Regions from separate parts of the Mesorhizobium sp. M1396 genome, predicted to be linked through region 3. Evidence: predicted binding sites of a transcription regulator. Region 3 holds the regulator's gene; each other region holds the start of a gene.
What was found. The regulator HrcA, encoded in region 3, represses chaperone genes, less so after heat shock. The targets are predictions, from matches to a motif close to GTTAGCACTCNCNNNNNGNGAGTGCTAAC.
Positions count from the first base shown of each region.

Region 1 (10,618 bases), on a different contig from region 3:
CGATGCAATCGCGGTCGGGCTGGCGATCGGAGCAACCATGGGCACAAGCGCATGGCCCCGTCTGGCGGAACACCTGCGGGTGATCGGCAACATGGAAGCGGCGTTCTGGATGTCGATCGCGGCCTTCATGTTGGCGATCTTGCCGCCGGCGATGCATGGCGGGGCGACTGCCGTGCTGGCGCTGATGTGCGGGTGGATCGTGACAAGGGCGACCTTGCGGGATGATTCTGTGAACTGGCCGGGGCGGATGCTGCGCCGTTTGGGAGGCATCTCCTATGCCCTCTATCTGATCCATCTGCCGGTGCTGGCGCTGTTCAACTGGTCGCTTGGCCAATTCCTGGACGCTCCGGCGACGGCAACGCTCTCGATCGCCGGCGCGATCGGGCTGTCTCATGTGCTGACGGTGGCAATCGGAGATCCGCTCCGCCAGCTCGGCCGCCAATGGTCAAATCGAACAGTCCGGGAGGTGTCGCCGTGACGGGAGAAAATCGTCAGTGGTCGCTTGGTGGTGAAGATGTCGATCAAATTCCGCGAGGAGCGAGGGCGCTGGCGGAGCAGCTGTTGACCGAGACCGACGGCGATGCCGTGGCAGCGCTCGTCGCGGCATGCTGCGTCGTTGGAGCCATGCGCTCGGCGGTATCGAGGGGTATGGTGCGCAACGGATCGCCGTCAGGGGTCGATATCGCGCAAGTGCTGGACGTGTTCGTGCGAAGCGAGCTCCCAGCAGAAGAGCAGAACCTGACCGGTAGATGACTTCGACCGCGAAGTAGCTACCATGTTGGGGGGCTGTGCGGCCTGCCGCTCGATCCCCCGGAATGCTGAATGCACGATATCCGCAGTTTGATCTTCGTGGACGACCGTCAGCAATGCCACTGACAATGATTTCGCCAGGAAAGAGATTGAACTAAAGCCTTGCAAAACGCTTTGGCCGAACGACTGATCGGTCTCGCATAGGGACGCATGATTTTTCGGCCGGAGGTGAGCGATGCGGCCTCCATGCGTGAAGGTCGCCATGACTGCTGGCGCGACCACACGCAATACGCTCGAAGTCGCCGAAGACGGTCGTCGCAATCTTCGTACTGGGATCTGCACGAAGAGACGCAGTAGTGAATTGGCACGCTGCGTGACGACACATCCGGAGCGTCGTAAAAGCCGCTCGCAGCGTACCTCTCATACGCCCGCGGACAAATCTTGCCGACGCCGGCGCCGTTGGTTTGGCCGTCGGCTTCTGTGCGCATCTGGCCAGCCGACACGCGGCAGTGTGACGGCCGCCGCTTAGTAGCGGTCGCCGAACCAGCCCTTGCTCTTGGGCGGCGAGGGTTCCTGATAGGCCCACGGGACAGACTTGTAGGACGGCCTCGGGTCTTGGACGCGCCAAGCCTTCTGCCAGTAGTAGAAATTGAGGGGTACTCGGGCGAGCACGCGACCATCGGCAGACAGGAGGTCGGAAGCGCAGGCGACGACGGGGCCGTCGTAAAATTGCACGCGGCCAGTATAGCCGTTGAGCGCTCCTGGCCGGCAGGCAAAGACGCGAACGCCTGCAGCGATCGTGTCCGGGGCTTCCGCGGGGACGGAGATCGTCTTGATGCCTTCCTTGGTGATGAGCGTGCGCACAGGCACGGAGTTCCAATGCGAGCGGCGCAAGGCGTTATTCGCCTGAGCTTCGGTTGGGTAGCCGGCTCGCCGGGTAATGACCGGCGGGAAGCGCCCCCAGTCTGGCGCATATTCTTGCCGGCTGCGACTGACCCGATCAGGCTTCCAACAGGAGTCCGTAGCCGAAACGGGGCCGGCCGAATGTGAAGCATCCGGCACTCGCTCGGCGCAACCGGCGAGCAAGGCCGCGGATGCTACGAGGTGGAGGATGTGACGAAAAGAACGCATATCGTGCTCGGGGGTCATGGGTTTGCAGGTGAGAATTTCCGGTGAAGCCAAGGCATCTGGAAGGTGCTGGCCCAAATGCCGCGATGGGTTTTGCGAGCCTGACGCTCGATCTGGGCGTAGAGGGGGGATGCGGCGATCGAGATCATCGGGGAGGGTGACGGCTACGCCTGCTTTCAGCCTTTCGCCGGCGACGTCGGCCATTTCGCTGGTTGCACAACGCCCTCGTCTTTCCGGATCGGCAGCAGACAAGCCATTGTTTCAAGGTGGCGGTTACGAGCCATGCCATGGCGACAACGCCACAAGGCAACGCCTGCTTTCCCAGCGTCGCGGTCTGGCCCAGGTCGCAGCCGTCGACGCCGCGATAGGTGCACGAAGCAAAAGTTGATTGCTGGTTCCCCATGGATCACTCCGCTTCAGATTCATTGAGTCAGTAAACTATCTTGCAAATCGCTGTGCAAGTGTCTCTGACTCATATCCCGCGAGGGGAGGAGGGTGCTCGTATCCGGATCCGCGCCCGATGGGCCGGGCAGGGCCTCGGTGTCGACTTGACGCGGGGCCATCCGGCAATCGATACTCTGAATGCGCGCTATGCCGTGGCGGTCGCAGCGGCATCCGCTGGACGAACTCAGCGGCTTCGTGGCCGGCCTTGCCTGATATCGCTGCGAGCCTTTCGAAGCCGCTGTTCGAGCGCTAAATAGCGAGCCGTAATCGAGTTCAGCTTTGTGAAAAACTGCCTGCTCTGCGCAGCGTTGCCCGGCGCAGGCGGGGGGAAGAAAGCAAAAAGAGCTTCCCGATCAGCGTCTAATTGTTTTAGCTCCGAGCAGAGACGGCAAATTTCGTGGTCGTCCGTTCCGGAACTCCGATGTGATGCACGGCGCGAGGTACGCGTAGGGTTAGTCTGCCGACCCACATCGTTCGACGAAAGTAAAATCGTATCCAAGGCGTTTCCTCCACGCCGGGTTGTGGTCATCCAATCTGGAATAATGCGGGTTGCAACCTATGTATACTGGCGGTTTTGCCTGTCACTTTTGACAGGTCGTGAGACGCTGGAATCCAGCGAGGAGCAACCTAGTTCGATAGCCGCGCGAATGGCTGGAGAGGCGCGTCGATAGCAAGGAGGTAAGCTGGATATGGCGAGATTTGACTCAAATTTTCACGACGTGACGGAGGGTATTCACGCAGTTGCCTCTCCTGCGGACGCGGCGGACCTTCTGAACACAGTTGTCGAAAGTTACGGTCTTGAGACGGCGGCCTTTCTTACCGTCAGGCCGGTTTACGAGGAACCGAGTAAGCCGTTCTATGTGACCACCTATTCGCCTGACTGGGTGAAACGCTACATCGAGAAGGATTTTTTCGACATCGATCCCGTGCTTCGCTATGGGCTGCGTGCTGTGAAATTGGTTGATTGGAAGGAGATCGACCTATCGGACAAGCCCGTGCGCACGTTCTTCGGTGAAGCGAGGGAACATGGTGTCGGGAAGCATGGCGTCACGTTCCCGGTTAGGGGTGTCGACGGCGACCGCGGCATTCTGACCGTGACGAGCAACGAGAACGCAGCGGCGTGGCAGACGTTTCTCAAATCCGAGGTTCGCGACTTCCAGCATCTCGCCGGTGAATTTCACAATGCTATCGGTCGAATCCAAGGAAGGCCACGCCATCCGACTGTCTGCTCCGATAGAGAGATCGAATGCCTGAAATGGTACGCGAGGGGAGAGAAGGTCAAACGGACCGCAGAGATACTGTCGCTATCCCCTCGCACGGTCCGATTTCATCTTGATCTGGCACGGGCCAAGCTTGGTGCCAAAAGCTTGGCCCATGCGGTTGCGATCGCGGCAGAGCGCGGCCTTTTCTTTCAAAGAGTGTTCTGATCGGTCGCCAAGCGCTTCGCGGGAAGCCGCCGGCAAACTCGTTCCGTTTCGTGAAGCTGGGAATGCTAGAACGACTGAATCATGGGGAAAGAAGGGAGGCGTCGCTCTGGACGACCTGATCCGGAAAGGCACCGCGACGCTCCAAGGGTAGAATGCTGGCCAAACCAAGTGTCCTATTCGCAAACCACACGGTACCGCTTGCCGGGCTTGCTGATGTTCTTGCAGACAAGCGGCTTGTGTGGCTCGGAAGAGGAGAGCGGCGGACTTGCGGCCGGCGATGCCCCTCTGTTTGATGTCTTGAGACTTGCCGTACGGCTCGGTTCGAGTCTCTCCGGCTCCTGTGGCGCAACCGGGAACACGCTGGCTTCGATCCGCCGCTGCTGCAGGCGTGGCGGCTCTTTGTCAAAGAATCGCCTGGCATCAAGCGATCTCGGAATAATCACTGTACCATCATCGCTGTGCGCGCAGCCGCTGCCCAACAGTAAGGCCAGCCCCAGGAAAAAAGGCAGAATCCGTTCAAACATAAGCATACCCTTGGCGGGCGTATCCCCCGGCTTGCGGGTCGCCGACAACCGGCGCAAGGGCACAAAGAAAGGGCGGCATTGCTTGCCGCCCTTTCGAAATTGTCGAGATGCGTGGACCTTTAAAAGCCCATGCCACCCATGCCACCCATGCCGCCGCCGCCCATGCCGCCAGGCATGCCGCCGCCAGCCGACTCCTTCTTCGGAGCCTCCGCGATCATGGCTTCGGTGGTGACCAGCAGGCCGGCGACCGAGGCCGCGTCCTGGAGAGCGGTACGGACAACCTTGACCGGATCGACGATACCCATGGCGATCATATCGCCATATTCGCCGGTCTGGGCGTTGTAGCCGAAGGTCGCGCCCTTGTTCTCAAGGATCTTGCCGGCAACGATCGATGCTTCCGCACCGGCGTTCGACGCGATCTGGCGGGCCGGAGCCTGCAGCGCGCGGCGCACGATGTTGATGCCAGCAGCCTGGTCGGCATTGACGCCGGTGACCTTGATGTTGGCCGAAGCGCGCAGCAGGGCAACGCCGCCGCCTGCAACGATGCCTTCTTCCACGGCCGCGCGGGTTGCGTTGAGGGCGTCATCGACGCGGTCCTTCTTTTCCTTGACTTCGACTTCCGTCGCACCGCCGACGCGGATCACCGCAACACCGCCCGCGAGCTTCGCGAGACGTTCCTGCAGCTTCTCCTTGTCGTAATCCGACGTGGTCTCTTCGATCTGCTGCTTGATCTGGGCAACGCGGCCCTGGATCTCGGCCTTAGTGCCGGCGCCGTCGACGATGGTGGTGTTCTCCTTGGAGATCGACACCTTCTTGGCGCGGCCGAGCATGTTGAGGCCGACGTTCTCGAGCTTGATGCCGAGGTCTTCCGAGATGACCTGGCCACCGGTGAGGATGGCGATGTCTTCCAGCATGGCCTTGCGGCGATCACCGAAGCCCGGCGCCTTGACGGCGGCGATCTTCAGGCCGCCACGCAGCTTGTTGACGACCAGCGTGGCCAGAGCCTCGCCTTCGACGTCTTCCGAGATGATGAGCAGCGGCTTGGAGGTCTGCACGACGGCTTCGAGAACCGGCAGCATGGCCTGGAGGTTGGAGAGCTTCTTCTCGTGCAGGAGGATGTAGACGTCCTCGAGCTCGGCAACCATCTTGTCGGCGTTGGTGACGAAGTAGGGGCTGAGGTAGCCGCGGTCGAACTGCATGCCTTCGACGACTTCGAGTTCGGTCTCGGCGGTCTTGGCTTCTTCAACCGTGATGACGCCTTCGTTGCCGACCTTCTGCATCGCTTCCGCGATCATCTTGCCGACCGACTCGTCGCCATTGCCGGCGATCGTGCCGACCTGGGCAACTTCCTCGGAGGTCTTGATCTTCTTGGCAGCCTTGCCGAGTGCCGCGACGACTTCGGTCACGGCCAGATCGATGCCGCGCTTCAGGTCCATCGGGTTCATGCCGGCGGCAACCGCCTTGTGGCCTTCCTGGACGATCGACTGCGCCAGAACGGTCGCGGTCGTGGTGCCGTCGCCGGCGATGTCGTTGGTCTTCGAAGCAACTTCGCGGACCATCTGCGCGCCCATGTTCTCGAACTTGTCTTCAAGCTCGATTTCCTTGGCAACGGTGACGCCGTCCTTGGTGATGCGCGGGGCGCCGAACGACTTGTCGATGACGACGTTGCGGCCCTTGGGGCCGAGCGTGACCTTCACCGCGTCGGCGAGGATGTTGACACCGCGCAGCATGCGCTCGCGGGCGTCACGGGAAAATTTTACGTCTTTGGCAGCCATTTTTTAGCTCCTGGCAACTTGGGGTAAGCCCAGAATTCAGTTGACGGTGAGGCCGATAATCAGCCGATGATGCCCATGATGTCGGATTCCTTCATGATCAGAAGGTCTTCGCCATTGAGCTTGACTTCGGTGCCCGACCACTTGCCGAACAGGATGCGGTCGCCAGCCTTGACGTCCAGCGGGACGAGCTTGCCAGCTTCGTCGCGGGCGCCGGAGCCGATGGCGATGATCTCGCCTTCCTGCGGCTTTTCCTTTGCCGTATCGGGGATGATGATCCCGCCGGCGGTCTTCGCTTCGGACTCGACGCGGCGAACGACCACGCGGTCATGAAGCGGCCGGAAATTCGACTTTGCCATTTTTGGATGTCCCTGGTGCGGAGGTTGAACGGTTGCCCGTTGCCGGAGCGTCGTTAGCACTCGCAAGTGGCGAGTGCTAACGCGGCTGTGGGATAGGCTGTAAGCTCATACTAGTCAAGACGAAAGAGGGACGGGCGAAGTGCAAAAATCGCGTGGCCCTGCGAGCGCAAGACGCCCTCGCTGTTCGTGACTGCCTGTGACGGGCCTTAACACGCAAGCAAGTTGTAACGGGCTTGCAAAATTCGCTGAGCTTGGCCACAACGCGCTTCGCTAAATGGCCGGAGCTCGGAGAGAACATGGTTTGCGACTGAAGGAGCTGCTCGGCAAAAGGTTTGATCAAGAGGTGCAATTCTTCAAAGGCTGGCAGAAGGACAAGAAGGGCGTAGGAGCCCTCATCCCCACTTCGATTTATGCGGCGCGCCGGATGGCAAGCGTCGTCAACCCGCGGTCTGGAATGCCGATCCTGGAGCTTGGCGCGGGAACCGGCGTCATCACCAAGGCAATCCTGGAGAGGGGCATCAAACCGCATCAGTTGGTGTCGGTCGAATACTCCAGGAATTTCTACGACGGCCTGGTGCAACGCTTCTCGGGCGTGGACTTCAGATTGGGCAACGCATTCCAGTTTTATGAATGTCGCCTCCGCCTGTCGTCCAACCGATGCGCCCATTCCGGAACTTTCTTACCGCCGGCGAGCAATCCTGCAAAAGACACTTGCAAGCCTTTTGCCATGATCTGCAGCGTCGTCAATGTGACATTATTTTTCTGACGCCCAGTCCGAGGCGATCCTGCTCTTTCAGGGTGGTGAACGTTGACCGCGGCATCAGATGCTTGTCGATCGGCCGGAAGGATCGGCTGCCATCGACCCAAATATCTGCGGATCGGAGCCGAATTCGCAAAGCCGCTAGCGTTGCAATCTCATAGAGCCGGCGCTCGGGCTTCTCCTGCCCGAAGATGAGTTTTCGATCGGTCTGGTGAGCAACCTTGCTTCAATGTCGTGAGGCGGCTGGCCGCTATGCCCTTGCCTATGTCCACGTCATAAAAGGGCGACAGGGGGAGCGCGGGATTTTCGGCAAGGCGAGCGGCCGTTCGACTAAATGGCGACGCTGTCAGCAACGGTGCCTGGCTGGTCAACAATGGCTATGACGGCAAGCTTGCTCAGACGGTGTTCGCGGAAGGCGGGCCGACCTGGTGGCCTTCGGCAAACTCTTCCTTGCCAATCCGAATCTCGTGCGCAGGCTCTGGGAAGGAGCCGAACTGAACACACCAGACAAGTCCACGTTCTATGGCGGCGGCGCCAAGACCTATATCGACTATCCGGTTGGCGTGAATACGACCATATCCGCGCGCAGGGCAGGGCGCCTGCGCCTCCTGCTGGATGGTTTTTCGTCGTGGCTGAAATTCGATCGCTCTCGGGTCGACTAGCAGCGCCTCCTCGGGATCAAACACCTAGCAGCCTGCTTTGTGCTGCGTGCCTTTCCAAAGTGCTATGTCGACGCGCCGAAGTGTGGCCGACGTTCGAACGATATGCGATGCTCCTTCTCGGTCAAGAACCGGCGTGCCAGATCAGTATAGCGTATGCCTACCCGTGACACCCATTCAGAAAACACGCGAACCGCGCGTCGGTTCATATGCCGCGAAGGACAGACCAGCCAGTATCCCGGAAACTCGATGACCTCGAACTCGGTCGAGACCGGAACCAGAGAGCCCGACGCCAGGTCCTCGAATGCGATGGAAGTGCTTTCCAGAACCACGCCCGCCCCATCCTTCGCCAACTGGACAGACATCGACGACCGGTCGAAGCGATAGGGATAAGTCATGCGGGCGCCCAGGATACCGTTGCGCGGCAGCCAATAATCCCACCGGAAATAGGCCTTCACGCTGTCGATCAGTCTCGCATGGCGAATCTGTTCGCGCGGATCGGCCGAAAGTGCACGCAGTTCGGCAAGGTATGACGGCGAACACATCGGCAGGATCAGGTCATTGATGACGCAGTTCGAGTAGAGATCGGCCCAGCCGCCGTCGCCATAACGCAGATCCAGATCGATAACCTCCGTTTCGAAGTCCGAAAAATTCGGCGTGGCGTCGACGCGCAAATTCCAGCTTGGATAGTCCTTGCTGAATTCGGCCAATCGAGGCGCCAGCCACTTCTCGCCAAAAGAAGGACTGACGCGAATGCTGAGCTGGGAGCTTTCATGCTGCCGCACGATGGCGTTTCGCACCTCGCGTATAGATTCGAACGCCTGGGTGGTGGTCTGGTACAGCCGTTCGCCGTCGATCGTCAGGGAGAGATGGCGCTTTTCGCGCTGAAAAAGCCGCACCCCGAGTTGGTGTTCGAGCAGCCGCAGTTGCTGACTGACCGCCGAAGGCGTGATCTGCAATTCCTGCGCGGCCTTCGCTACGCCGCCGAGGCGCGCGACCGCTTCGAAATGGGTCATCGAATTGAATTTGAGGTCCGACATCGCTCTCATTAGTTAAGCTGAGCTACACAGAATGTTAAGAAACGAGAATTGAGCCGACTGTCAATCGGTCGCATGATCTGGTGGTCTCGGGAGGAGATGCAGAATGGAAGCGGGTTCAGCCCAAAGCTTGGGTAGTGCCGGCAATGTGCCGGGAGTTGGACAGGCATTGAGCAGGAAGCTCCTGATCGAAGCTTCCAATGTCGAGAAGAACTACGGCGCGACGCAGGTCCTTCGGGGGGTGAGTTTTCAGGTTCGGGCTGGCGAAATCCACGCGCTCCTAGGCGGCAACGGCGCCGGCAAAAGCACTCTCATCCGCATCATCACGGGGCTGACCTCACGCGATGCCGGCGACATTGGCTTTGCCTCGTCCAAGGCCGGCCGCGTCAGTCCGATCATCGCTGTGGTGCATCAGGAGCTGGCGCTGTTGCCCGAGCTGTCGGTCGCCGAAAACATCGGCATTGTGCATGCGCGGTCGGGCTGGTCGCAGATCAGCCGTCGCCGCATGCGCGAAATTGCGCTTGATGCCCTGCGCCTGATCGACCCGGCGATCGGCGAAGAGATCATTGATCTGCCAGCACGCAAATTGTCCCTCCACGAAGGCCAGATCGTCGAGATCGCTCGTGCCCTTTCCACCGGAGCCGAAGTGCTGCTCCTCGACGAGCCCACGGCCAATCTCACCGCCGGCGAGACGGCCAAACTCTTCTCGGTATTGAAGCGGTTGGTGCGCGAGGAAGGCATGGGCATCGTCTTTGTTTCGCACCGTATGCGGGAAATCCGCGAGCTATGCGATGTCTGCACGATCTTGCGCGATGGCGTCACCATCGCCAATGCAACGCCCCTTGCCTCGCTTGGCGACGCCGAGATCGTCCGGCAGATGGGACAACCCGCGCAGCGTCCGGCAACGCACCGAAGCCCACAAAGGGACCTCCAACATGGCGCACCAATCGAGCTGCTTGGTCCAGACAACGTCAGGATCGCGCTTTCGACCGGCACCATCCTGGGTCTAGCCGGCGCACCGGCGGGTCCGACCGGTCTCATTGCTCCCCTTGTAGGCGCAGGACCCGGAGCCGGTTGGCGCCTTTCCGGCGAAGGCTTTGGGGGCCGCTTCTCGTCCCCGGCGGCAGCGGCGCGTGCCGGCATTGGCTTTGTCTCGGGCGACCGAGCAACCAAGGGCATCCTTTCGCAGCTTCCAATCGTCGATAACGTGCTCGCGGCGCGCAGGGTTCGCGAGAGGCGGCGGATCGTTGCCCCGGCCGAGAGGCAGGAGTGTCGCGATCTTGTTTCGGCGCTGAAGTTGAAAGCGAGCTCAATCTGGGACCTGCCGGCCTCGCTGTCCGGCGGCAACCAGCAGAAGCTTCTCGTCGCACGCTGGCTTGGGCTGCCCCTGCGCATGGTGGTCCTGGAAGAGCCGACGCGTGGCGTCGACATCGGCACCAAGCATGACATTTACGGCTTGATCCGAGAGATGGCCGACGCCGGCGCGATCATCATCTGGTGGTCAACCGAGAACGTCGAACTGCTCGAGCTTTGCGACGCCATTTTCGCCTTCGACACCGATGGGCGGCCAAAGGGATTTCTGCCAGCAGAACACTTCACCGAAGGCGGGCTCGCCGAACTGACGGGGATGGCGGCATGACCGACGCAACCAACAGCGCCAGGACAACCGACAAAGGCCGGACCACTAGGTCCCGCGTCCCAGCAGTTCTTTTGTCCTATCGCACGGAAGCCGCGATTGCCGGGGCAATCGTTGTCCTG
Region 1 is NZ_JAMYLA010000049.1:9,707-20,324, reverse strand. Features, by position in the region: gene NKH02_RS26350 (acyltransferase family protein) at 1-478, shown strand, start outside; gene NKH02_RS26345 (hypothetical protein) at 475-753, shown strand; gene NKH02_RS26340 (hypothetical protein) at 1,276-1,614, opposite strand; gene NKH02_RS26335 (helix-turn-helix transcriptional regulator) at 3,012-3,749, shown strand; gene NKH02_RS26330 (hypothetical protein) at 3,923-4,273, opposite strand; gene groL (chaperonin GroEL) at 4,393-6,048, opposite strand; gene groES (co-chaperone GroES) at 6,108-6,404, opposite strand; partial or broken gene NKH02_RS26315 (class I SAM-dependent methyltransferase) at 6,679-7,023, shown strand; partial or broken gene NKH02_RS26310 (hypothetical protein) at 7,166-7,375, opposite strand; gene NKH02_RS34585 (hypothetical protein) at 7,593-7,826, shown strand; gene NKH02_RS26300 (LysR substrate-binding domain-containing protein) at 7,889-8,863, opposite strand; gene NKH02_RS26295 (ATP-binding cassette domain-containing protein) at 9,030-10,499, shown strand; gene NKH02_RS26290 (ABC transporter permease) at 10,496-10,618, shown strand, end outside.
Region 1: a site for HrcA is predicted at 6,457-6,485, ahead of groES (co-chaperone GroES). Genes of this name have one in related genera too.

Region 2 (10,618 bases), on a different contig from region 3:
CTTCCAGCATGGCCTTGCGGCGATCACCGAAGCCCGGCGCCTTGACGGCGGCGATCTTCAGGCCGCCACGCAGCTTGTTGACGACCAGCGTGGCCAGGGCCTCGCCTTCGACGTCTTCCGAGATGATGAGCAGCGGCTTCGAGGTCTGCACGACGGCTTCGAGAACCGGCAGCATGGCCTGGAGGTTGGAGAGCTTCTTCTCGTGCAGGAGGATGTAGACGTCCTCGAGCTCGGCAACCATCTTGTCGGCGTTGGTGACGAAGTAGGGCGAGAGGTAGCCGCGATCGAACTGCATGCCTTCGACGACTTCGAGTTCGGTCTCGGCGGTCTTGGCTTCCTCAACCGTGATGACGCCTTCGTTGCCGACCTTCTGCATCGCTTCCGCGATCATCTTGCCGACCGACTCGTCGCCATTGGCCGAGATCGTGCCGACCTGGGCAACTTCCTCGGAGGTCTTGATCTTCTTGGCAGCCTTGCCGAGCGCCGCGACGACTTCGGTCACGGCCAGGTCGATGCCGCGCTTCAGGTCCATCGGGTTCATGCCGGCGGCAACGGCCTTGTGGCCTTCCTGGACGATCGACTGCGCCAGAACGGTCGCGGTCGTGGTGCCGTCGCCGGCGATGTCGTTGGTCTTCGAAGCAACTTCGCGGACCATCTGCGCGCCCATGTTCTCGAACTTGTCTTCAAGCTCGATTTCCTTGGCGACGGTGACGCCGTCCTTGGTGATGCGCGGCGCGCCGAACGACTTGTCGATGACGACGTTGCGGCCCTTGGGGCCGAGCGTGACCTTCACCGCGTCGGCGAGGATGTTGACGCCGCGCAGCATGCGCTCGCGGGCATCACGGGAAAATTTTACGTCTTTGGCAGCCATTTTTAGCTCCTGGCAGGGGCTTTGATTGAGCCCGGGAATTCAGTTGATGAAAAGGCCTGATATCAGCCGATGATGCCCATGATGTCGGATTCCTTCATGATCAGAAGGTCTTCGCCATTGAGCTTGACTTCGGTGCCCGACCACTTGCCGAACAGGATGCGGTCGCCAGTCTTGACGTCCAGCGGGACCAGCTTGCCAGCTTCGTCACGAGCGCCGGAGCCGACAGCGATGATCTCGCCTTCCTGCGGCTTTTCCTTTGCCGTGTCGGGGATGATGATCCCGCCAGCGGTCTTGGATTCGGATTCGACCCGGCGAACGACCACGCGGTCATGAAGCGGGCGGAACTTCGACTTTGCCATTTTTTCTTCCTCGATGAGAACGGTGAGAACAGTTCCTCCGTCCGGCGGCGCCGGACATATGAGTTAGCACTCACCAATGGCGAGTGCTAACGTGGCGCTGAAATAGGCCGCCGCCCTGCCAGAGTCAAGGCGGTCGGAGCGCCTCTTGGCACCTCGATGACGAACTTATCGGGGCTTGGCCGAACCGAACACCAGCAGCGGGCAACGCTCCGCCAGGGGATAGCTGCCGCTCGGCACGACGCGCACGTCGTCGAACCAGTTGCTCGCTTCCTCGATCAGCATTGCCAGCGTCGCGAAGCTGTAGCTTATGTCCGAGCCCGCATAGACGTCTATCGTGTTGATCGACACCATGGTCCAACCCGTCCTCGCGGCAAGAGCTTCGCGGTTGGGGAACAGGCTGTCGAAGGTGTCGCGGATCGTTCGCACCTTGATTGCGAAATCGCGGTCGTCGGTCGTGCACGCCATCGCGATCCGCCATTTGAGCGCGTGGAAATTCTCGACCCCGCCGGCCAGAACCAGAGCTTCGATGCCGCGCGGATCATCCGCCGTTTCCGGCCGAGCAAAAACGCGGATCGCCGCACGCCTGCCAGGCTTCAGCACCCTCGCGATTTCGCCAAACAGCGAACCGCGCGCGGCTTTGGAATCGACCGCCGACAGGCATCCGTCGCCGATGACGGCGTCGAAACTTGCCCGATCCACTGGCAGGTCAAGCCAGTTGCCGGCTATCGCCTTTCGCGATCCGTCGTCGCCGGCCCATACGCCGGAAATCATGGTGGCCGATTGATCGACCGCCAACATCGATCTGCCCAGGATTGCCAGTTCCGGCGTCACTCCAAGGAGCAGGACGTCGGCATTTTTCAGATCGAGTTCGCGATCGAATATGCCGATGGTTTCCGCTGTTGGCCGGAGCGGCGCATCCAGAAGTTTCCAATGGCGGTGATAATTGTCCCAGTGATTTGTCATGCAATTTATTGGGCCATGGACGTCTAGATTTAGATACCCATCGGGGCTTAATAGAGGTTGTTGTATAAGCCAAGAGGTCGATGATTGGCGCGTATTCTCGTGGTCACCCATGAGCATGACCGATTCCTGGGCAGGCGCGACATCCTGCTGCGCAGGAGCAGCCCATACATGCTTTTCGACATTCTCGCCGAATTGAAAAGGCGCGGCCATTCGGTTCGGGTTCAGCAAGGTCTGTCGACGCCATTCAGCGCCGATATAGCGGTGTTGCATGTCGACGCCACGGTGACGCCCACGGACTATGTCGACTATGCATCAAGTTTTGCATTCTGCCTCAATATCGGGGCGGTCGACATATCCAAGCGTCGGATCAGCGGTGCATTGGTCGACAGAGCTGACAGCTGGCAAGGTCAGGTGATCGTCAAAAGCAATCTCAACAATCAGGGTATTCCGGAGACGTTCCTCAATCGGCAATCGCAACGCGCGGGCAAGCCTCAGCTATTTCCGGACATGCCTGTTCAGGAACCTTACGCGATCCATGAGTCGATCGGCGATATTCCACAAAGTATCTTTGACCGCGCCGATCTGGTCGTGGAAAAGTTCATTCCGGAAAGAGAGCGCGATGGCTTCGCGGCGCGCTTCTGGGTGTTCTGCGGAGACCGCGAGCGCTGCACGCGTTATGTATCGCCCAAGCCGTTGATCAAGGCATCCGAAACGATCCGACGTGAGCCTGTTCCGGTCCCCGATGAACTGCGTTCGCTGCGGCGCGCGCTCGGCTTCGATTATGGAAAATTCGATTTTGTGGTGCATGACGGCAGGGCGGTGCTGCTGGATGCGAACAAGACCCCCGGCCGTCCCAGCAATTTGAGGAGGATGTTCGCGGCAGGCGCTTCCGATCTGGCCGATGGGTTTGAGAGCCTGATCCGCGGTGTGCGATAGATCAATGATGGGTGTTCTACAAAAACAACCGCAGCTGCGTGTGAATGATCGAACGATAATCTTCGATCGTGCGGCGGCTTTCCGCTTCGCCCTCGGCAAGCGCCAGGCGCACGACACCGCCGGCGAGCTGGAAGATCAGGATGACCATGCGTTCGAACTGCTCGCGCTTCCCGGGCTCGAGCAGGGTGATGACATGGTCGCAGAACATCCTGGCTTGATGTCGGGTTTCGGCGATGTCGAGATTCTTGAGCGCCTTGTCGGCCTGGATGGCGTTCTGCAGATCCTGGATGGCCGGATCGCCGGCGACGCGGCTGAGATAATCGTCAAGCAGCCGGTCGGCGGCCACGATCACGTCCTTCGCCTCGCGGACGTCGGCGATGATCGCCGTCAGCCGGGCACGGCTGACTTCTGAAAACCGCTCGTAGAGCATCGCCAGGATCGCCGATTTGTTGGGAAAGTAATGGTAGACGGTGGCGATCGGCCCGCCCGCCAGCATGCCGACTTCCTTCATGGTGACGGCGTCGATGCCCTTCTCGCCGATCAGCCGCATGGTCGTCGACAGGATCGCGTCGATGCGCTCGCGGCTGCGTTCCTGCTTGGGCCTGCGCCGGGGCTCGGTGGCTGTTCTGTTCACTTCCGTCATGCACCGATCTTTCGCACGGGTTTTTCAAAATCCGGTTGACAAGAAATATGATCAAGTATCAGTTTCTAGAAATGCTGACAGGTTGTCAGTTTTTTTGCCGCGCGGCAAGGACGTTGGGAGGCGCCTTTGGCTTCGACAAATACCGGGCACTCGGGCAATGGCGACTGGCTGGTCGGCAATCCGACCGGCGCACAGCTTGCCTCGGCACTGTGGATCGGTTCGGTCGGCCTGCTCATCCTCGGGCTGCAGCCCGTGTTGCTCGGCGCGCTCTACACCGAGGGCCATGTCAGCGGCGATGAACTGGCGCTGGTCGCGACCGCCGAGATGATCGCCATTGCCATCGGTTCTGCTGTCGTGGCGATGCTGCTTTCGGCCCACAACATGCGCCGGAAAAGTGCCGTCCTTTTGCTGTTGCTGGCGCTGGCCAATGTGTGGACGGCCTATGCCGCAACCGCCAACACGCTGATCGGGGCCCGCGCCCTGGCCGGTCTTGCCGAGGGCGGTCTGGTGGCGGTCGCCACGGAGTTGATCGCCCGTTCGCGGCGCGCCGAGCGCATCGGCGGCTATTTCGTCACCATGCAGACACTGGCGCAATGCGCGCTTGCCCTGTTGCTGGCGCTTTATGTCATCCCGGCAGCCGGATCGGCGGGCGGCTTCCTCGTTCTTGCCGTCGTCTGCATCGCGTCGCTGGCGGTCGCCTTCACCGTCCCCGGGGACTACGCCGATCTGCCCAAGGAAGAGAATCTGGCCAATGTGCTGACGATTCCTTCGCTCACCGCGCTGCTGTCGGTGTTCTGCTACTTCATGTTCTTCGGTGCGGTCTGGGCCTTTCTGGAACCGCTTGGCGCGCAATACGGCATCGATGGCCGCACCGTCGGCCTGATCGTCTCCGCCAGCCTCGCGGCGCAGGTCCTGGGTGCGATGACGGCAACCGTTTTCGAGGCGCGCATCGATTATCGCTTGGCCATCGCCGCGATCGGTGCCATCGCGCTTGTCAGCTCGCTGGTTCTCGCCAGCGGACCTGGCCCCGCCACATTCTGGATCGCCGCCCTGGTCATGGGCTTCATCCTCTTGTTCATCGTGCCCTATCAGATCCGGCTGGCGATCACCGCCGACGAGACGCGCACCGCCGTGCTGCTGGTGCCCGCGGCCCAGCTGTTCGGCCTGGCGATCGGACCGATCGCCGCGTCGCTGCTCATCGACGGCAAGGACTTCCGGCCGGTGCCGGAATTCGCCGCCGCCAGTGCTGTGGCCAGCGTGGTGCTGCTCGGTCTGTTTATCCTCGTGACGCGGCGCCGCCGCGCCGTTGCCTGAGCGGGGAGCGCCATGTCGAACAGATGGAGCAACTGGTCGGGCATTGTCACCGCCGAACCGCGGTTGATCGCCAGTCCCGCCGATGCCGGCGAACTGGGCGATCTGGTGCGCACAGCGCCGGGTCCGATCCGCGTCGTCGGCGCCGGTCATTCCTTCACCCCGCTGGTGAAATCCAAGGGCACCATCCTGTCCTTGGAGAAATTGGAAGGGCTGGTCTCGCACGACGCCGAGAAACATCAGGCGCGGGTGCGGGCAGGGACCCGGCTCGGGCCGCTCATGCACATGCTGCAAGGCATCGGCCAGGGCCTGCCCAATATGGGCGATATCGACCGCCAGGCCATCGGCGGCGCGCTGGGCACGGCCACCCATGGCTCGGGACCGACGCTCGGTGCCTATCACACGCAGCTGGAGACGGTGCGGATTGTCGACGGGTTGGGCAAGCTGCGCGACTTCAAGCGGGCAGGGGACCAGGAGATGATCCATGCCATTGGTGTCGCGCTCGGCGCCTTCGGCGTGATGACCGAAGTAACGTTGAACAACATTGCCACCTACCGGCTGCGCCGCCGCAAATGGGTGCTGCCGATCACTGAGATGCTGCGGGACTTCGAGACGATGATGGCCGCCCATCGCTCGGCCGAATTCTACTACATTCCGTTTTCCGGTTACGCGCAGTTCATCGCCAGCGATCTCAGCGACGCGGCACCGACCCCGCGACCGCCGGAAGCGGATGAGGCCGGGTTGAGGACGCTGCGCCGGCTGCGCACCGCGCTCGCCTGGCTGCCGTCGCTGCGCGGCCGCCTCATCCGCTCGGCGGTCGCCAAATTTCCGGCCGAGGACTACGTGCAGGACTGGCTCAACGTCTATGCCAGCGACCGGCAGACCAAGTTCAACGAGATGGAATACCATTTGCCGTTCGAGGAGGGGCCGAAGGCGCTGGCCGAAATCATCGAGCTGACGGAGAAGCGCTTTCCCGAGGTCTATTTCCCGATGGAGGTGCGCAGCGTTGCGCCCGACGAATTCTGGCTGTCGCCATTCTATAGGAGGCCGACCTGCTCGATCGCCATCCACCATGACGCAGCGAACGATCCGCTGCCGTTCATGCGGGCGGCCGAGCCGATCTTCCGCAAATACGGTGGCAGGCCGCATTGGGGCAAGATGCACAGCCTGAAGGCGGCGGAGCTGAAAAAGCTCTACCCGCGCTGGGACGACGCCATGGCGGTGCGGCGCGACATCGATCCGCAAAACCGCTTCGTCTCGCCCTACATGGCCGGCCTGTTCGGCATCGAACCCGGTCCTTTTGGCAACGAACGATGAGCGCCTATTTTTCCGCCCTGTCGGACGCACTAAAGACTGCTGGCATTTTGCAGCCCTGTCTGGTGCTGGATATCGACCGGCTGGATCGCAACATCGCCCTGGTAAAGGGGAGGCTGGATCCCGGCCTTGCCGTGCGGCTGGTCGACAAGTCGCTCGCCTGCCTACCGCTGCTTTCGCACATTGGCAAGGCGCTCGGCACCAATCACGTCATGTCCTTCCATCCGCCGATCAGCGAGGCGGTGCTGAAGGCGTTTCCAGATGCCGATCTGCTGTACGGCAAGCCGATGCCGGTCGGCGCGGCAAGGGCGGCGCTGGTGAAAGCCGACGCCGACTGGTCGCGTGTCTGCTGGCTGATCGATACGCAGGAGCGGCTGGCGGAATATGGCGCACTCGCGACCGAGTTGGGCATCGAGCTGGGCATCGCTTTCGAGATCGACGTCGGACTGCATCGCGGCGGTTTTGCGAGCCCGGAGTCCTTGTCGAAGGCGTTGAGCGCGCTGCCGTCCCGGCTGCGTTGCGAAGGCGTCATGGCCTACGAGGCGCATGCGCCGCACATTCCCGGCCTGTTCGGCGGGCCGGTGAAAGCGTTGGCAAAGGCGTCGGCGCAGGCCACGGCGTTCGTCGCTTGCCTCGGCGCCGACCAGCGCCGCATCTTGAACATCGGCGGCAGCAAGACCGCACTGCTCCACCATGGCGGCGTGGCCAACGAAGTGTCGATGGGCTCGGCCTTCGTGCTGCCCAGCGATTTCGATACGCCCGGCCTCGAAGGCTTCCTGCCGGCTGCCTTTATCGCGACGCCGATGCTGAAAGTGGTCGAGCCGATGCTGCCCGGCCCGCCTGCCGTGACCCGCCTGCTGCAGGCACTCGGCCGGTTTCCACGCAAGGGGTGCTACCTCTATGGCGGCAAGTGGATGGCCGAGCCCGTGTTCCCCGAAGGCATGAAGACGAACGCCCTGCTCGGCCTGTCCTCCAACCAGCAATTCATGGGCTTGCCGGCCGATGCGACCGCAAGGCCAGGCGACCATGCCTTTCTGCGCCCGACGCAGAGCGAGGCCGTGCTGCAGCAATTCGGATCGATCGCGGTGTTTTCCGGTGGTAGGATCGCCGATCGCTGGCCGGAGCTGCCGATGGGGTGATCGCCTACGCTTTCACGGAGGTCCAGATCTCCAAACCGCCATTGCCGCCGCGCGGGTCGAATTCGGGGCCGTAGCGTTCGAATTCCGGCGCTGTGCTTTTGATGGCCAGCGATCTCCTGGCACGAACGCTGCCGCCGCCGCGGGAACTGCCGATCGGCATCAGCTCGGTCGGTGCGTTCCTCGTCGTCACCATGCTCATCCGCAACCTGCTCTGAGCGCGGTCGGAAACGGCTTACTCAGACCGTCCAGAAATAGCGCACGATGTGAAAGAACACCGGGGCGGCGAAGACCAGGCTGTCGGTGCGGTCCATCATGCCGCCATGGCCCTCGATCAGATGGCCCCAGTCCTTGACGCCCTGGTCGCGCTTGATGGCCGAGGCGACCAGCCCGCCTAGAAATCCCATCGAGCAGGCGACGAAGGCCACGGCCGCCGCCTGCAGCGGCGAGAAGGGCGTCACGAACGACAACAGCGCGCCGAGCAGGCTCGCCGACACCAGTCCGCCGATCAGGCCTTCCCAGGTTTTCGACGGCGAGACATTCGGCGAAAAACGGTGTTTTCCAAACAGCTTGCCGAAGATGTATTGCAGCACGTCGCTGCCTTGCACGACGATGATCAGGAAGGCGATCAGCAGCAGGGTGCGGCCTTCGAAGCGCGGCACGTCGAGTGTCAGCAGCGCTGGAACATGGCTGACGCAATAGACCGAAATCATCACCGCCCATTGCTGCGCGGCGATCCGCTCGAGGAAGCGTTCGGTGTCGCCATGCAGCGCCGTGATGGCCGGCATCAACAGGAAGCAATAGACCGGAATGAAGATGACGAAGAGCCCGTACCAGGCGGTCCACACCAGCCAGTATTGAAACGGTATGATGATGCCGAACATGCCAAGCAGCACCCAGTGGTCGCTGCGGCGGGTGTGCGTCAGCGTCACGAATTCGCGTAGCGCGGCGAAGGAAATCAGCGCGAACAGGATGGTCATGCCGTAGCGGCCGAAGAAGAAGGCGACCGTCATCATCGCCACCATCACCCACCAGGCATTGATGCGCTGGGTGAGATTGACCAGGGTCGAGCTTAGCGGCTTCGGCGCCCGCGCCGAAAGTATGGCGGCGACGATGCTGGCGGTGGTCAAAACCGCCAGCAGGCCGATGATCAGGATGGAGATCTCGTGGCGCATCAATCGTCTCGCTCGGGACGCGGGTTGAGCGCCAGAAGCGTGGCGTGGGCACGCTCGAGAAAGGCGCGGCGCTCTTCGCCAGGCGTCACGGCGACCGGTGCGCCGAAGACGACGCGGCACAGCAGCGGCACCGGCAGGAACTGTCCCTTGGGCAGCACGCGCGACATGTTCTCGATCCAGCACGGGATCAGCTCGACCTGCGGCCGCGCCATCGACAGATTGTAGAGCCCGGAGCGGAAGGCCAGCAGCGGCTCCTCGGTCATGTTGCGGGTGCCCTCGGGAAAAAGGATCAGCGAGTGGCCCTGGTCGAGAACCGACAGCATGATCTCGATCGGATTTTCCTCAGGCTTGGTCCATTGCCGGTTGATCAGCACCGACGACAGCATGTCCTCGGCAATGAAGCGGCGCAGCCGCGACTTTCCCCAGTATTCGCCGGCAGCGACCGCGTGGGTGATCGCGCGCTCCTTTTCGCTGAGGCAGGCCGACAGCAGGATGAAGTCGCCATGGCTGGTGTGATTGGCGAAATAGATGCGCTGCCGGTCGGACGGCAGGCTGCCGCTCCATATCGGACGCACGCCGGTCACCATCCAGGCCAGCGCCGAGAGGCCGACGGAGGTTACCGTCTGCAGCAAGGTGAAGGTTTTCAGCGAAAGCTTGTTCATCGCGGCGCCCAAAACCCCGCCGCCAGAAGTGCTACGGCAAACAGGGCGAGGGCCGCACGCTGCTTGAACAGCAAGCGGCTTGTGCCAGCCATGCGGTCATCGAGCGTGCGTGTCGTGGACGCGGCGGGTTTCAGGCGCATGCGCGCCAGCATGTCATCCACCGCGGCGCCGCCGGAAACCTCGTCGTCGTGGCTCGCCATCAGCCGGAAGAGCAGCGCATCGAACGCCAGCAATGCCGACAGCGCCAGCACGGCGACAGCGCTCGCGGCGGTGATCGACAAGGCGACGGCCGCAGGCAAGGTCTCGAAGGCTCCGCGCGCCGACGCGGCCAGGGGCCCAAGGATATTTGCGGCGATCACGAGCGCAGCCGGCCATGCGGCCTGCTGCATCAGCATGCGGGCGAAGCGGTCGGCGCCTTCCTGGTAAGCATTGCTGGTCATGACGCCGCCTGCTCCGTGGTCTCGGCAAGATGAACCGGCCGGCCGGCTGCCATCAGCATCTCGCGGGCAAGCGTCGGCGTCTTGGCCCTGCAGGTCGCAACCAGCCATTCGGCGACGACGCCGGCGCTCCTCTGGAAGCCGAGCGCACAGCACACCAGCACGGTGCCATCGCGGCGCGCACTCTCCAGTGCGCTGGCGGCCTGTTGCTGTATCGACGCCGGCGGCGGCAACAGGTCGATCATCGGAAAGCTGATCCAGCGGCAATCGGCTCCTGCCGGCTTTTCAAATTCGGCGGCGAGGTCGATGATCGTGCCGAAGCTGTTGGCCTCGCTTGCCGTGGGAAAGCGCCCGAGAAAAACGCCATCGGCAACCGCCACCCGGGGAGCAAGATTACGCGTCCAGGCCCACATGTTTGCCCTGGCGCCGAGCCGGTAGGGCAAGAGCAGAATACGGCTTGCAAGCGTGATGCTGCCATCGGCGGATTTCTGGAACACCTTCGAGCCGGACCCGGCATAGGCGAAGGCGACGATGGCCAGCGCCAGCGCCGGCCAAAGCAGGAAGAGCGCGACGGCACAGAAGAAGGCGCCGAGCGCGGCAGCGGCCAGGGCAAGGACAGCACCGAGCGCATAGAACCGCGCCAGCCGCCGCGCCTTCGCATCGCTGGTCAGCCGGACGCCTGAAAACGGCAACGCGCCGCTGCGGGGAAACAGCCACAGCGCGAAAAACCCGAGCAGCGCGCCGGTCGGGATGTCGATGAAATGATGCTGCCAGGTCGTCAGCACCGAAGCACCGATGAGGAAGCACCAGC
Region 2 is NZ_JAMYLA010000057.1:930-11,547, forward strand. Features, by position in the region: gene groL (chaperonin GroEL) at 1-871, opposite strand, end outside; gene groES (co-chaperone GroES) at 934-1,230, opposite strand; gene NKH02_RS28250 (class I SAM-dependent methyltransferase) at 1,396-2,193, opposite strand; gene NKH02_RS28255 (ATP-grasp domain-containing protein) at 2,278-3,129, shown strand; gene NKH02_RS28260 (TetR/AcrR family transcriptional regulator) at 3,146-3,772, opposite strand; gene NKH02_RS28265 (MFS transporter) at 3,899-5,086, shown strand; gene NKH02_RS28270 (D-arabinono-1,4-lactone oxidase) at 5,099-6,400, shown strand; gene NKH02_RS28275 (DSD1 family PLP-dependent enzyme) at 6,397-7,536, shown strand; partial or broken gene NKH02_RS28285 (iron ABC transporter permease) at 7,623-7,751, shown strand; gene NKH02_RS28290 (phosphatidate cytidylyltransferase) at 7,773-8,708, opposite strand; gene NKH02_RS28295 (lysophospholipid acyltransferase family protein) at 8,708-9,370, opposite strand; gene NKH02_RS28300 (hypothetical protein) at 9,367-9,810, opposite strand; gene NKH02_RS28305 (phosphatase PAP2/dual specificity phosphatase family protein) at 9,807-10,618, opposite strand, start outside.
Region 2: a site for HrcA is predicted at 1,293-1,321, ahead of groES (co-chaperone GroES). Genes of this name have one in related genera too.

Region 3 (10,618 bases):
GGACCGACGCAGACGACGATCTCGCCCTTGGGCGTATCGGCCGCCGCATAGTGGTCGGCCAGCGCCTGCAGGGTGCCGGTGCGCATCTCCTCGAAGGTCTTGGTCAATTCACGGCCGATCGCGGCCTTGCGCTCGCCGCCGAGCGCTTCGACCATGGCGCCGAGGGATTCTGCCAGCCGGCGCGGCGATTCGAAGAAGATCAGCGTCGCCGGCACTGCCTTCAGTGCCCCCAGCCGCGTCAGCCGCTGCCCTGATTTGACCGGCAAAAAACCGGCGAACAGGAAGGCGTCCGACGGCAGGCCGGATGCCGTCAACGCCGCGAGCGGCGCCGACGGGCCGGGGATGGGCACGACGCGAATGCCGTGGTCGAGCGCCTCGCCGACCAGCCGGTAGCCCGGATCGGACACCAGCGGCGTGCCCGCGTCGGAAATCAGCGCCACGCTCTGTCCTGCCTGGAGCGCCGCGATCAGCTTCGGCCCGGCCTCGCCGGCATTGTGCTCGTGATAGGCCGTGGTGCGGCGGCGAATGGCGTAGCGGTCGAGCAGCACGCGCGACACCCGCGTGTCCTCGCAGGCGACGATGTCGGCGGCGGCCAGCGTCTCCAGCGCGCGCAGCGTGATGTCGGCGAGATTGCCGATCGGCGTTGCCACCAGATAGAGCGCCGGCTCGAGCGGCCGCGCCGCGATCTCGGTCTGACCGACCACATAGCTGCGCTTGCCCGTCTCGCCGGTCACTGATGCCTTCTCCATTCAGCCCTGTTTGGCACGGCCGGCGCCGGCTTGCAAAAGCTGACGTCGATGTAAGGAACTCGCCATTCCTTTGCCACAGTAGGGAACGAAACCGGCTACGGCAGATTTACCCCCTGATTCCCGAGGAGGACAGGATGGATAGCCTGAAGATACAGGACGCTTTCGAACCCTATCATGCCGACCGCGACCGCGTGGCCGTACGCAAGGACAAGCGCCTGACCGCCAAGACCGACGCCAGCCTGGCCAAGCAGGCCCGCTTGCCCACGAACGTCAGGCTTTCCGACACCAAGCCCGACAGCACGACGGAGCACTGACCGGACGATGCCCAATCGCTTCGACATTTTCATCACCCGTCTTGAAACGAAAAACGCCCGCAACGGCGAGCCGCTATCCCCGATAGGCGACCAGCACCGCGCCCGCCGCGATAAGGGCGACGCCAAGCCAGTTCGCACCGGAGAGTCGCTCGCCGAGAAAGGCCGCGCCAAACACCGCCACAAGCACGACGCTTAGCTTGTCGATCGGCGCCACCTGCGCCGCATTGCCGATCTTCAGGGCACGGAAGTAGCAAAGCCACGAGGCGCCGGTCGCCAGGCCGGACAGGCCGAGGAAAGCCCAAGTCTTTCCCGAGATCGTCGCCGGCGACTGGAATTGGCCGCTGGCCAGCAGGATCGCACCGAGCACGATCAGGATGATGACCGTGCGGATGAAGGTGGCGAAATCGGAATTGATGTCTTCGATGCCGACCTTGGCGAAGATCGCCGTGAGCGCTGCGAACGCAGCCGACAGCAGAGCCCAGAATTGCCAGGAGGAAACGGTCAGGTTCATTAGGCAGCGAGAGCCCTAGCTTTCTTCAATGCCGTTCCGTCCGGCTTAGGTGCCTCCCTTGAGGCCTTAACGCCCGGAGCAATCTTGTAAATTACTCCTTCATCCACCTCAACACCGTCAAATGTGCTATTTGCGAATCGCATTAGATTACTCGCCACGGTAAAAGAATTCGATCTCCCGCCAGTAAGAATTGACAACAAAGATGCCTTATTTATGAAGTGGTTCGTGGTATTAGCCACCGTCACTTCGTCAAGAGAAATAGGTGAGTTAATTGCTAGCAGGATACGGTCGATAAATCTGTTTACGGTCGTCGGCCCGTGCGTTTCTACGTCGGGCGACGCGATATAGAGTTCCCATTTCGAGGAGTCGTGAAGCCGTAGCCACATAGCCGCTGCTATGGGCAGTCCCGCAGCCTCCAGCGCTTTGACCGCCGTCAACCCGGCTTCAATGTCGGATTCTACCAGTGTCGTCTTATCCATGCCAACACACCTGTTTTGCCACGGGTCACCGCCGTGACCATGTTAGTCGCTTCTGCTGAAGTCCAAAACTTATATCGCGAATCGACATCCCAAGCCTTCACTGTGTTCCAGTAAGCTCGAAAAGCGGCACTTGCTTGCTCCTCTGCTGCCAAAGCGGCGGCCAATTGCCCCAATTTCACCAACTCACCCAACTTGTGGCCGTTGTTATAGATCTGGTTCACAAAGTTTTTATCAGGCAGATCGTTGGCCCGAAATGCGGAAGCAATTTTCGCTTTCAGGGCGCATTCAACGGCAATTCCTGACATGTAGTATGCCGCGTCGTGTTCACTGCTGTTTAGAAGCACTCGCGCAGTTCGCGCAAATATCCTAGATTTTAGTCGCCATTCGTCCCTTGTCATTCCACACCCCCCAATGCGGAACGATACTGGAGATTCTCGTTGAAGGAAACTTGCGTTAACGGCAGATGATCTATCGCGCCAGGTCCGCCACCACGGCGTCGAGCACAATCATGCCGGCCGGCGTGGCGCGCAGCCGCGCATTGCCGATCGGCGCCACCAGCCCCTCGCCCTGCAGCATCGATAGCCGCGCGCTCGACAGGCCGCGTCCGGAGAACGCTTCGTAGCGGGAGAGGTCGATGCCCTCGGCCAGCCGCAGGCCCATCAGCAGGAACTCGTCGGCCTCTTCCGAACGCGTCAGGATCTCGCCGCCGGTGACGCCATGGCCCTTGGCTTCGACCAGATTGGCCCAGGTTTCCGGCATCCGTTCGGCGATCGTCACCGTGCGGCGGCCGTTCTCGACGAAGCGACCATGCGCGCCGGGGCCGACGCCGACATATTCGCCATAGCGCCAGTAGGTCAGGTTGTGCCGGCTTTCGGCGCCCGGCCTGGCGTGGTTGGAAATCTCGTAGGCCGGCAGGCCGTGCGCCGATGTGATGTCCTGCGTCAGCGCATAAAGGTCGGCGGCGTGGTCATTGTCGGGGATGATGAATTTCTTCGCCGCATGCAGCGCGTGAAACGGCGTGCCTTCCTCGATGGTCAGCTGGTAGAGCGACAGATGATCGGCGGCGTGGCCGATCGCCTGTTCGAGTTCCGATGCCCAAGCCTCCAGCGTCTGGCCGGGTCGCGCATAGATCAGGTCGAAGGACAATCTGGGAAAGATCTCTCGGGCCAAACCGATCGCATGCAGCGCTTCCTCGACATTGTGCAGCCGGCCGAGGAAGCGCAAATCCTTGTCGTTCAGCGCCTGCACCCCGAGCGAGACACGATTGACGCCCGCCGCCCGGTAGCCGCGAAAACGTTCGGCCTCGACCGAGGACGGATTGGCCTCAAGCGTCACCTCGATGCCGTCAGGAACGGTCCAGTTCCTAGCCACGGCGTCCAGAACCCTGGCCACCGTTTCCGGCTTCATCAGCGACGGCGTGCCGCCGCCGAGAAAAATGCTGGTCACCTCGCGCGGCCCGGTGCGTTCGTGCATCGTCGCAAGCTCGGCCTCGAAGGCGCTGGCAAAACGATCCTGGTCGACCGGCTGATGGCGGACATGGCTGTTGAAATCGCAATAGGGGCATTTGGCCGCGCAGAACGGCCAATGGATATAGACGCCGAAGCCGGGCGCCCGGTCGAGCAGCATGCTCATGTCGAGCCCAATCTCGCCTTGGCGAATTTCTGGAAAGCGCGGGCGCGGTGCGACAGCGCCGTCGGCTGGCCGGGCTTCCAGCCGTGTTTTTCCTCGGCGCTCATCTCGCCGAAGGTTTTTTCGAAGCCATCGGGCAAAAACACCGGGTCGTAACCGAAACCGAGGTCACCGCGCGGCGGCCAGACCAGCGTGCCTTCGGCCTCGCCGCGATAATATTCGGCCTCGCCGTCGGGGAACGCCAGGCAGATGACGGCGACAAAGCGGCCCTTGCGCTGTTCGGCCGAGGCGGCGCCGACTTCCTGCAGCGCCACTTCGGTGCGCTGCATGGCCATGCGGAAATCGCGCGAGCCGTCAGGGGTCTCGGCCCAATTGGCGGTGTAGACGCCGGGCGCGCCGTCGAGCGCGTCGACGCACAGGCCGGAATCGTCCGACAGCGCCGGCAGGCCGGTCGCCTTCGCGGCGGCCAGCGCCTTGATGTAGGCATTCTCTTCGAAGGTGGTGCCGGTTTCGTCAGGCTCCGTCAGGCCATACTCCTTGGCCGACTTCGCTTCGAAGCCGAACGGCCCCATCAAATCGGCGAATTCGCGCAGCTTGCCTTCATTGTGGCTGGCGACGACGATCTTCTTTCCATCGAGAGAATGCATCAAAGGCCCCAGATTCGTGGCTCGGCGAATTCGATCGAATTGCCCGAGGGGTCGCGTATATAGATCGAACGACCGCCCTGCGGCCACTCAAATTCGCTTTCAATGGCGATCTTCTTTGCCTCGAGACGCGCTTTCCAGCGCACGATTTCCTCGGCGGTCGCCGCAAAGCAGAGATGGCCTTCGCCAACCGTGCCGTGCGGCGGCACCGGCAGCCTAGCGTCGGGCGCCGGCGGGATTTTGGTTGCCTCGGCGTTGAAGATGAGCAGGACGCCGGATCCGCAGCGGAAGAACAGGTGCCTGCCGTCGACCTTGCCGAGCACGGAGAGGCCGAGAACGCCGGTGTAGAAGGTTTCGGCGGCGGCAAGGTCGGTGACGTAGAGGGCGGATTCCAGGATAGCAGAGGGCGTCACGAGGCACCCCCCTCTGCCCTGCCGGGCATCTCCCCCGCAAGGGGGGAGATTGGAAGCATCAGCGCCGGCTCATGACTTGCAAAGTTGGTGATTGGCGAAACCCGCAACCACAGCCGATCTCCCCCCTTGCGGGGGAGATGGCCGGCAGGCCAGAGGGGGGTGCCTTGGCTCGGCATTCGAAACCTAAGCCACTGCCATCTGCTGCAAACTGACCAGGCGCTGGATGCCCTTCTTGGCCAAGCCCATCAATTCCGCGAACTGCCCTTCGGAAAAAGGCTCGCCTTCGGCGGTTCCCTGGATCTCGACGATGCCACCCTTGCCGGTCATGACGAAATTGGCGTCGGTGCCGGCCGACGAGTCCTCGATATAGTCGAGGTCGATGACCGGCTGGCCGTCATGGATGCCACAGGAGATCGCCGCGACATGGTCCTTCAGCACCTTGGCGACGCTGGCCATCTGGCGGGCTTCCATCCAACGCAGGCAGTCATACAGCGCCACCCAGCCGCCGGTGATCGAGGCGGTGCGGGTGCCGCCATCGGCCTGGATGACGTCGCAGTCGACGGTGATCTGCTGCTCGCCCAGCGCCTGCAGATCGACCACGGCACGCAAGGAGCGGCCGATGAGCCGCTGGATCTCCAGCGTGCGGCCGCCCTGCTTGCCGGCGGAAGCCTCGCGGCGCATGCGCTCGCCGGTCGAGCGCGGCAGCATGCCATATTCCGCCGTCACCCAGCCCTTGCCGGAATTGCGCATCCAGCCCGGCACCTTCTCTTCGAGGCTGGCCGTGCACAGGACATGCGTGTCGCCGAACTTCACCAGGCACGAGCCTTCGGCATGCTTGGAGACGCCGCGCTCGAAGGAGATGGCACGCATTTCGTCGAATTGACGTTTGGAAGGGCGCATTCAGACTGCTTTCTTGTCATTTTCGGAATCTTGGCCGGCTTGTAACCGCATGGGACGCACGGCGCAAAGGAAAATGGCCCGACGATCCGACACAGACACCGGGTGATCTGACGCGCACACACCGGGTTGCGCGGGCCGTAGCGAAGTCTATATCCTTGGGTCGGAGGTTTTTGGCCGCAATGACCAAGCCAGTCGACCCGAGTTCGCAGTCGCCCGCGCTTCAATCTTTGGATATGCGCTCGCGCGACATCTTCCGGCGCATCGTCGATTCCTATCTCAAGGACGGCGAACCCGTGGGATCACGCAGCCTGTCGCGCATCCTGCCGTCCTCGCTGTCGCCGGCCACCATCCGCAACGTGATGAGCGACCTCGAGCATCTCGGTCTGATCTACGCGCCGCACATCTCGGCCGGCCGGTTGCCGACGCAGGCCGGCCTGCGTTTCTTCGTCGACGCCTTCATGGAGCTTGGCGATCTCTCCGACGAGGAGCGCCGCGCCATCGAGGCGCAGGTGCGGGCATCCGGCTCGGGCGCGACGCTGGAACACATGCTGACCGAGGCCAGCCAGATGCTGTCGGGCATGTCGCGCGGCGCCGGCTTGGTGCTTGCCGCCAAGAACGAGGTGGCGCTGAAGCACATCGAATTCATCCAGCTCGAGCCGACCAAGGCGCTGGCGGTGCTGGTGTCGCAGAATGGCGATGTCGAAAACCGCGTCGTCGAGCTGCCCGCCGGCATCACCGTCTCGCAGCTGCACGAGGCCTCGAACTTCCTCAACGCCCATATCCGCGGCCGCACGCTGGCCGAGGCGCGGATCGAGATCGCCCGCATCAAGGAAGAGACCAGGGCCGCCCTCGACACGCTGTCGCAAGACCTGGTCGAAAAGGGGCTGGCGGTGTGGGCCGGCGCCGACAGCGGCCTGCCGGCACGGCTGATCGTGCGCGGCCGCGCCAATCTGCTCGAAAACGTCACCGCCCAGGCCGATATCGAACTGTTGCGGCACCTGTTCGAGGACATGGAGACGCAGGACGGGCTGATCCAGCTGCTCGACCTCGCCGAGGAAGGATCGGGCGTGCGCATCTTCATCGGCTCGGAAAACAAACTGTTCTCACTGTCCGGCTCATCGCTGGTGGTCGCGCCCTATCGAGACAAGGACGCCCGAGTCGTCGGCGCGCTCGGCGTCATCGGCCCGACCCGGCTCAACTATGCCCGCATCGTGCCGATGGTCGACTATACCGCACAGCTGATTTCCCGCATGCTGCGTTAGGTGTATTGATATTCCGGGGATGCCGGCCTGACCTGAATCTCAGCACCTTAGATCCAAACCTAAGGCCTCCGAGGAGAAAAAGAATGGCGCTCGAAGAATTCAAAGCCCGGATCAGCCTGCTACTCGAGGAGATGGTCAACCAGCCGGAAGACCAGCACGAGATCCAGGAGCAGTTGCGTGAAAAACTGCGGGAAATGCGCGCCATGGGCCTGCCGCTGCCGGCCGATCTCGTCGAACTGGAAAAACGTCTCGACGACGATTTCTACGCCGCTGGGACCTGAGGCAAAAAACCTCCGCTTTCACTTCAACTGATCGTGTGCCGCGGAACAACAGACGAAACCGCTCGTTTGCCCCTTTGCGGCCGTTCATTGTGTGACCGGGTTTGGAGGATTGAATGATCCGATTGGCCGGGCTGGCCATCTCCGCCGCGGTGTTTCTCACCGCCGCTGCATTCGCCCAGCAGGCGGAGCCCGTATTGAAAGGTGCCGCCGCCTTCGGCGACTGGCGTGCCGACAGGCCGGGTGTGCGCCGCCTGATCAAGCCGAACGATCTGCCAAAGCCCGACGTCACCAATTCCGCCTCCAACAGCGCCGGCCTCGCCGAAAGACCGGCAGGCGCCAAGCCGAAACTGCCGCCGGGCTTTTCGGCCGAGCTGATCGCGTCGGGCATCGACAATCCGCGCGTCGTGCGCGTCGCGCCGAACGGCGACCTGTTCGTCGCCGACAGCGAGGCCAACCAGATCCGCGTCTACCGCCTCGCCGACGGCAGTGCCAAGCCCACCGAGAAAGGCATCTTTGCCGGCAATCTCAACCAGCCCTATGGCATTGGCTTCTATCCTCCGGGCAACGACCCGCAATGGGTCTATGTCGCCAACAGCGACAGCGTGGTGCGCTTTGCCTATCGCAATGGCGACCTGAAGGCATCAGGCGATCCGGAGGCCATCGTCGACGACATCCCTTCAAGTCATCACTGGACCCGCGATATCGCTTTCTCGCCGGACGGCAAGACGCTTTATCTATCGGTCGGGTCTGGTTCGAACGCCGCGCAGGATATGGGCAACGAACCGGAAGGCGGCCTCGACGCCTGGGCGAAGTCGCAGCCGCTCGGCGCTGCCTGGGGTCCCGAGGATGGCCGCGCGGCTGTGCTGGCTTTCGATCCCAACGGCAAGAACGGTCGCATCGTCGCCACTGGCCTGCGCAACTGTTCGGGCATGGCCGTGCAGCCGGCGACCGGCGCGCTGTGGTGCGTCGTCAACGAACGCGATGCGCTCGGCGACAATGTGCCGCCGGAATATGCGACCGTGGTCAAGGAGGGCGCCTTCTATGGCTGGCCCTGGTACTATATCGGCAACAACGAGGATCCGCGCCACAAGGGCGCGCGCCCCGATCTTGCCGGCAAGGCGACCATTCCCGACGTGCTGATGCAAGCACATTCGGCGCCGCTCAACATCGCCTTCTACGAAGGGAAGAACTTTCCGTCCGAATACAAGGGCGACGCCTTTGTCGCTCTGCACGGCTCATGGAACCGTGGCAACAGGACCGGCTACAAGGTGGTGAGATTGCTGTTCAGCGACGGCAAGCCGACCGGCGAATACGAGGATTTCATCGCCGGCTTCGTCGTCTCCAACGGCGAGGTCTGGGGTCGGCCGGTCGGCGTGGCGGTGGCGAAGGACGGCGCGCTGATCGTGACCGAGGACGGCAACGGCACCATCTGGCGCGTCACCCATGACGGCGGTCGCTCCTGAGCGCAAATTCGCATGCCGGCGTGGTGCAATCGAATTCGGGGGCAGGGAATTCACGTCTGGCGGACTTTGTGCGATAGGAAGCTGCGACAACAGCGTCGCGCGCAAGGCCGCAACCATGACCCTCACCGGATTCCTCGCCTACAGTGCCGCCCTCGGCATCGCCGCCGCCATTCCTGGTCCCGGCGTCACCGCGCTCGTCGCGCGTGCGCTCGGCTCCGGCTTCCGCTCATCCCTGGCGATGTCCTTTGGCCTGATGGTTGGCGACCTCACCTATCTGACCGCCGTGGTGCTCGGTCTCGCCTTCGTGGCGCAGACCTTCGGCATGGTTTTTCTCGCCATCAAATGGCTCGGTGTCGCTTACCTCGCCTTCCTCGGCTGGCGCTTCTGGAACAGCGGCATCACGCTCGAGACGGTCGAGGCGAAGAAGGGCAAGGGCGGGCTGCTGTCGAGCTTCCTTGCGGGCCTGACCGTCACGCTCGGCAATCCGAAGACGATGATCTTCTACCTCGCGATCACGCCGACCATCGTCGACCTGAAGACCATCACACTGATCGATTACGGCATTCTCGTCGCGCTGACGGTCGTCGTGCTTCTGGTGGTGCTGGTGCCGTATCTGGCGCTGGCGGCCAAGGCGCGTTGGTTCCTGAAGTCGCCGCGCGCGCTCAAGGCGCTGAACCGCACCGCCGCCGGCTTCATGGTCGGCGCCGCCGCGGCGATTGCCGCCCGGCAATAGGGGGCTTTTCGGCCAAAGTATTTCGTAAACAGGCCTTTTCGCGAAATGCTTTTCCGGGGGCGCGACGTTTTCGACACAGGTCCCACTCGGATATTTTCAGCCGACAGTCTATCTTGCGCGGCCGAAGGCCCTATCTTGCCGGCTTGAATTCCATTTGCCTGAAATTCTCCACTTGCCTGAAATTCTGGGAGCGAAACCAATGAACAAGCCCGTCACCTCTGCCCGTGTACCCGGTCGCGGCCGTGTCTACGATTCCATCACCGATACGATCGGCGACACGCCCCTGGTGCGGCTCGACAAGTTCGCTCGGGAAAAGGGCATCGTCGCCAATCTGATCGCCAAGCTCGAATTCTTCAATCCGATCTCCTCGGTCAAGGACCGCATCGGGGTGGCGATGATCGAGGCGCTGGAGGCAGCCGGCAAGATTTCTCCCGGCAAAACCACGCTGATCGAACCGACGTCGGGCAACACCGGCATAGCGCTTGCCTTCGCCGCCGCCGCCAAGGGCTACAAACTGATCCTGACGATGCCGGAAACGATGTCGATCGAGCGCCGGAAAATGCTGGCGCTGCTTGGCGCCGAGCTGGTGCTGACCGAGGGCCCGAAAGGCATGAAGGGCGCCATCGCCAAGGCCGATGAACTGGCCGCGACGATCCCCAACGCGATCATCCCGCAGCAGTTCGAGAACCCCGCCAATCCGGAAATCCATCGCACGACGACGGCCGAGGAAATCTGGAACGACACGCATGGCGAGGTCGATATCTTCGTCGCCGGCATCGGTACCGGCGGCACCATCACCGGCGTCGGCCAGGTGCTGAAGAAGCGCAAGCCCTCGGTGCATGTCGTCGCGGTCGAGCCGGACTCCTCACCGGTTCTGTCGGGTGGCCAGCCCGGCCCCCACAAGATCCAGGGCATCGGCGCCGGCTTTGCGCCCAAAATCCTCGACACGACGATCTATGACGAGATCGTCACGGTGTCGAACGAGGATTCGGTCGCAAATGCCCGCCTCGTCGCCCGACTCGAAGGCGTACCGGTCGGCATCTCGTCGGGCGCCGCCCTGCAGGCGGCCATCGTCGTCGGCTCGCGGCCGGAAAACAAGGGCAAGAACCTGGTCGTGGTCATCCCGTCCTTCGCCGAGCGCTATCTGTCGACCATCCTGTTCGAGGGGCTGGGCTCGTAGTCCTACGCTTCTTCGCGACTAGGCTGGCCCGCTGAAAAAAGTCCCTCGTGGCGCCAGCCA
Region 3 is NZ_JAMYLA010000025.1:34,882-45,499, forward strand. Features, by position in the region: gene rsmI (16S rRNA (cytidine(1402)-2'-O)-methyltransferase) at 1-734, opposite strand, end outside; gene NKH02_RS17750 (hypothetical protein) at 884-1,063, shown strand; gene NKH02_RS17755 (EamA family transporter) at 1,137-1,574, opposite strand; gene NKH02_RS17760 (hypothetical protein) at 1,574-2,053, opposite strand; gene NKH02_RS17765 (hypothetical protein) at 2,032-2,358, opposite strand; gene hemW (radical SAM family heme chaperone HemW) at 2,522-3,685, opposite strand; gene rdgB (RdgB/HAM1 family non-canonical purine NTP pyrophosphatase) at 3,682-4,329, opposite strand; gene NKH02_RS17780 (VOC family protein) at 4,329-4,739, opposite strand; gene rph (ribonuclease PH) at 4,923-5,639, opposite strand; gene hrcA (heat-inducible transcriptional repressor HrcA) at 5,819-6,901, shown strand; gene NKH02_RS17795 (hypothetical protein) at 6,985-7,182, shown strand; gene NKH02_RS17800 (PQQ-dependent sugar dehydrogenase) at 7,296-8,645, shown strand; gene NKH02_RS17805 (LysE family translocator) at 8,761-9,378, shown strand; gene cysK (cysteine synthase A) at 9,578-10,558, shown strand.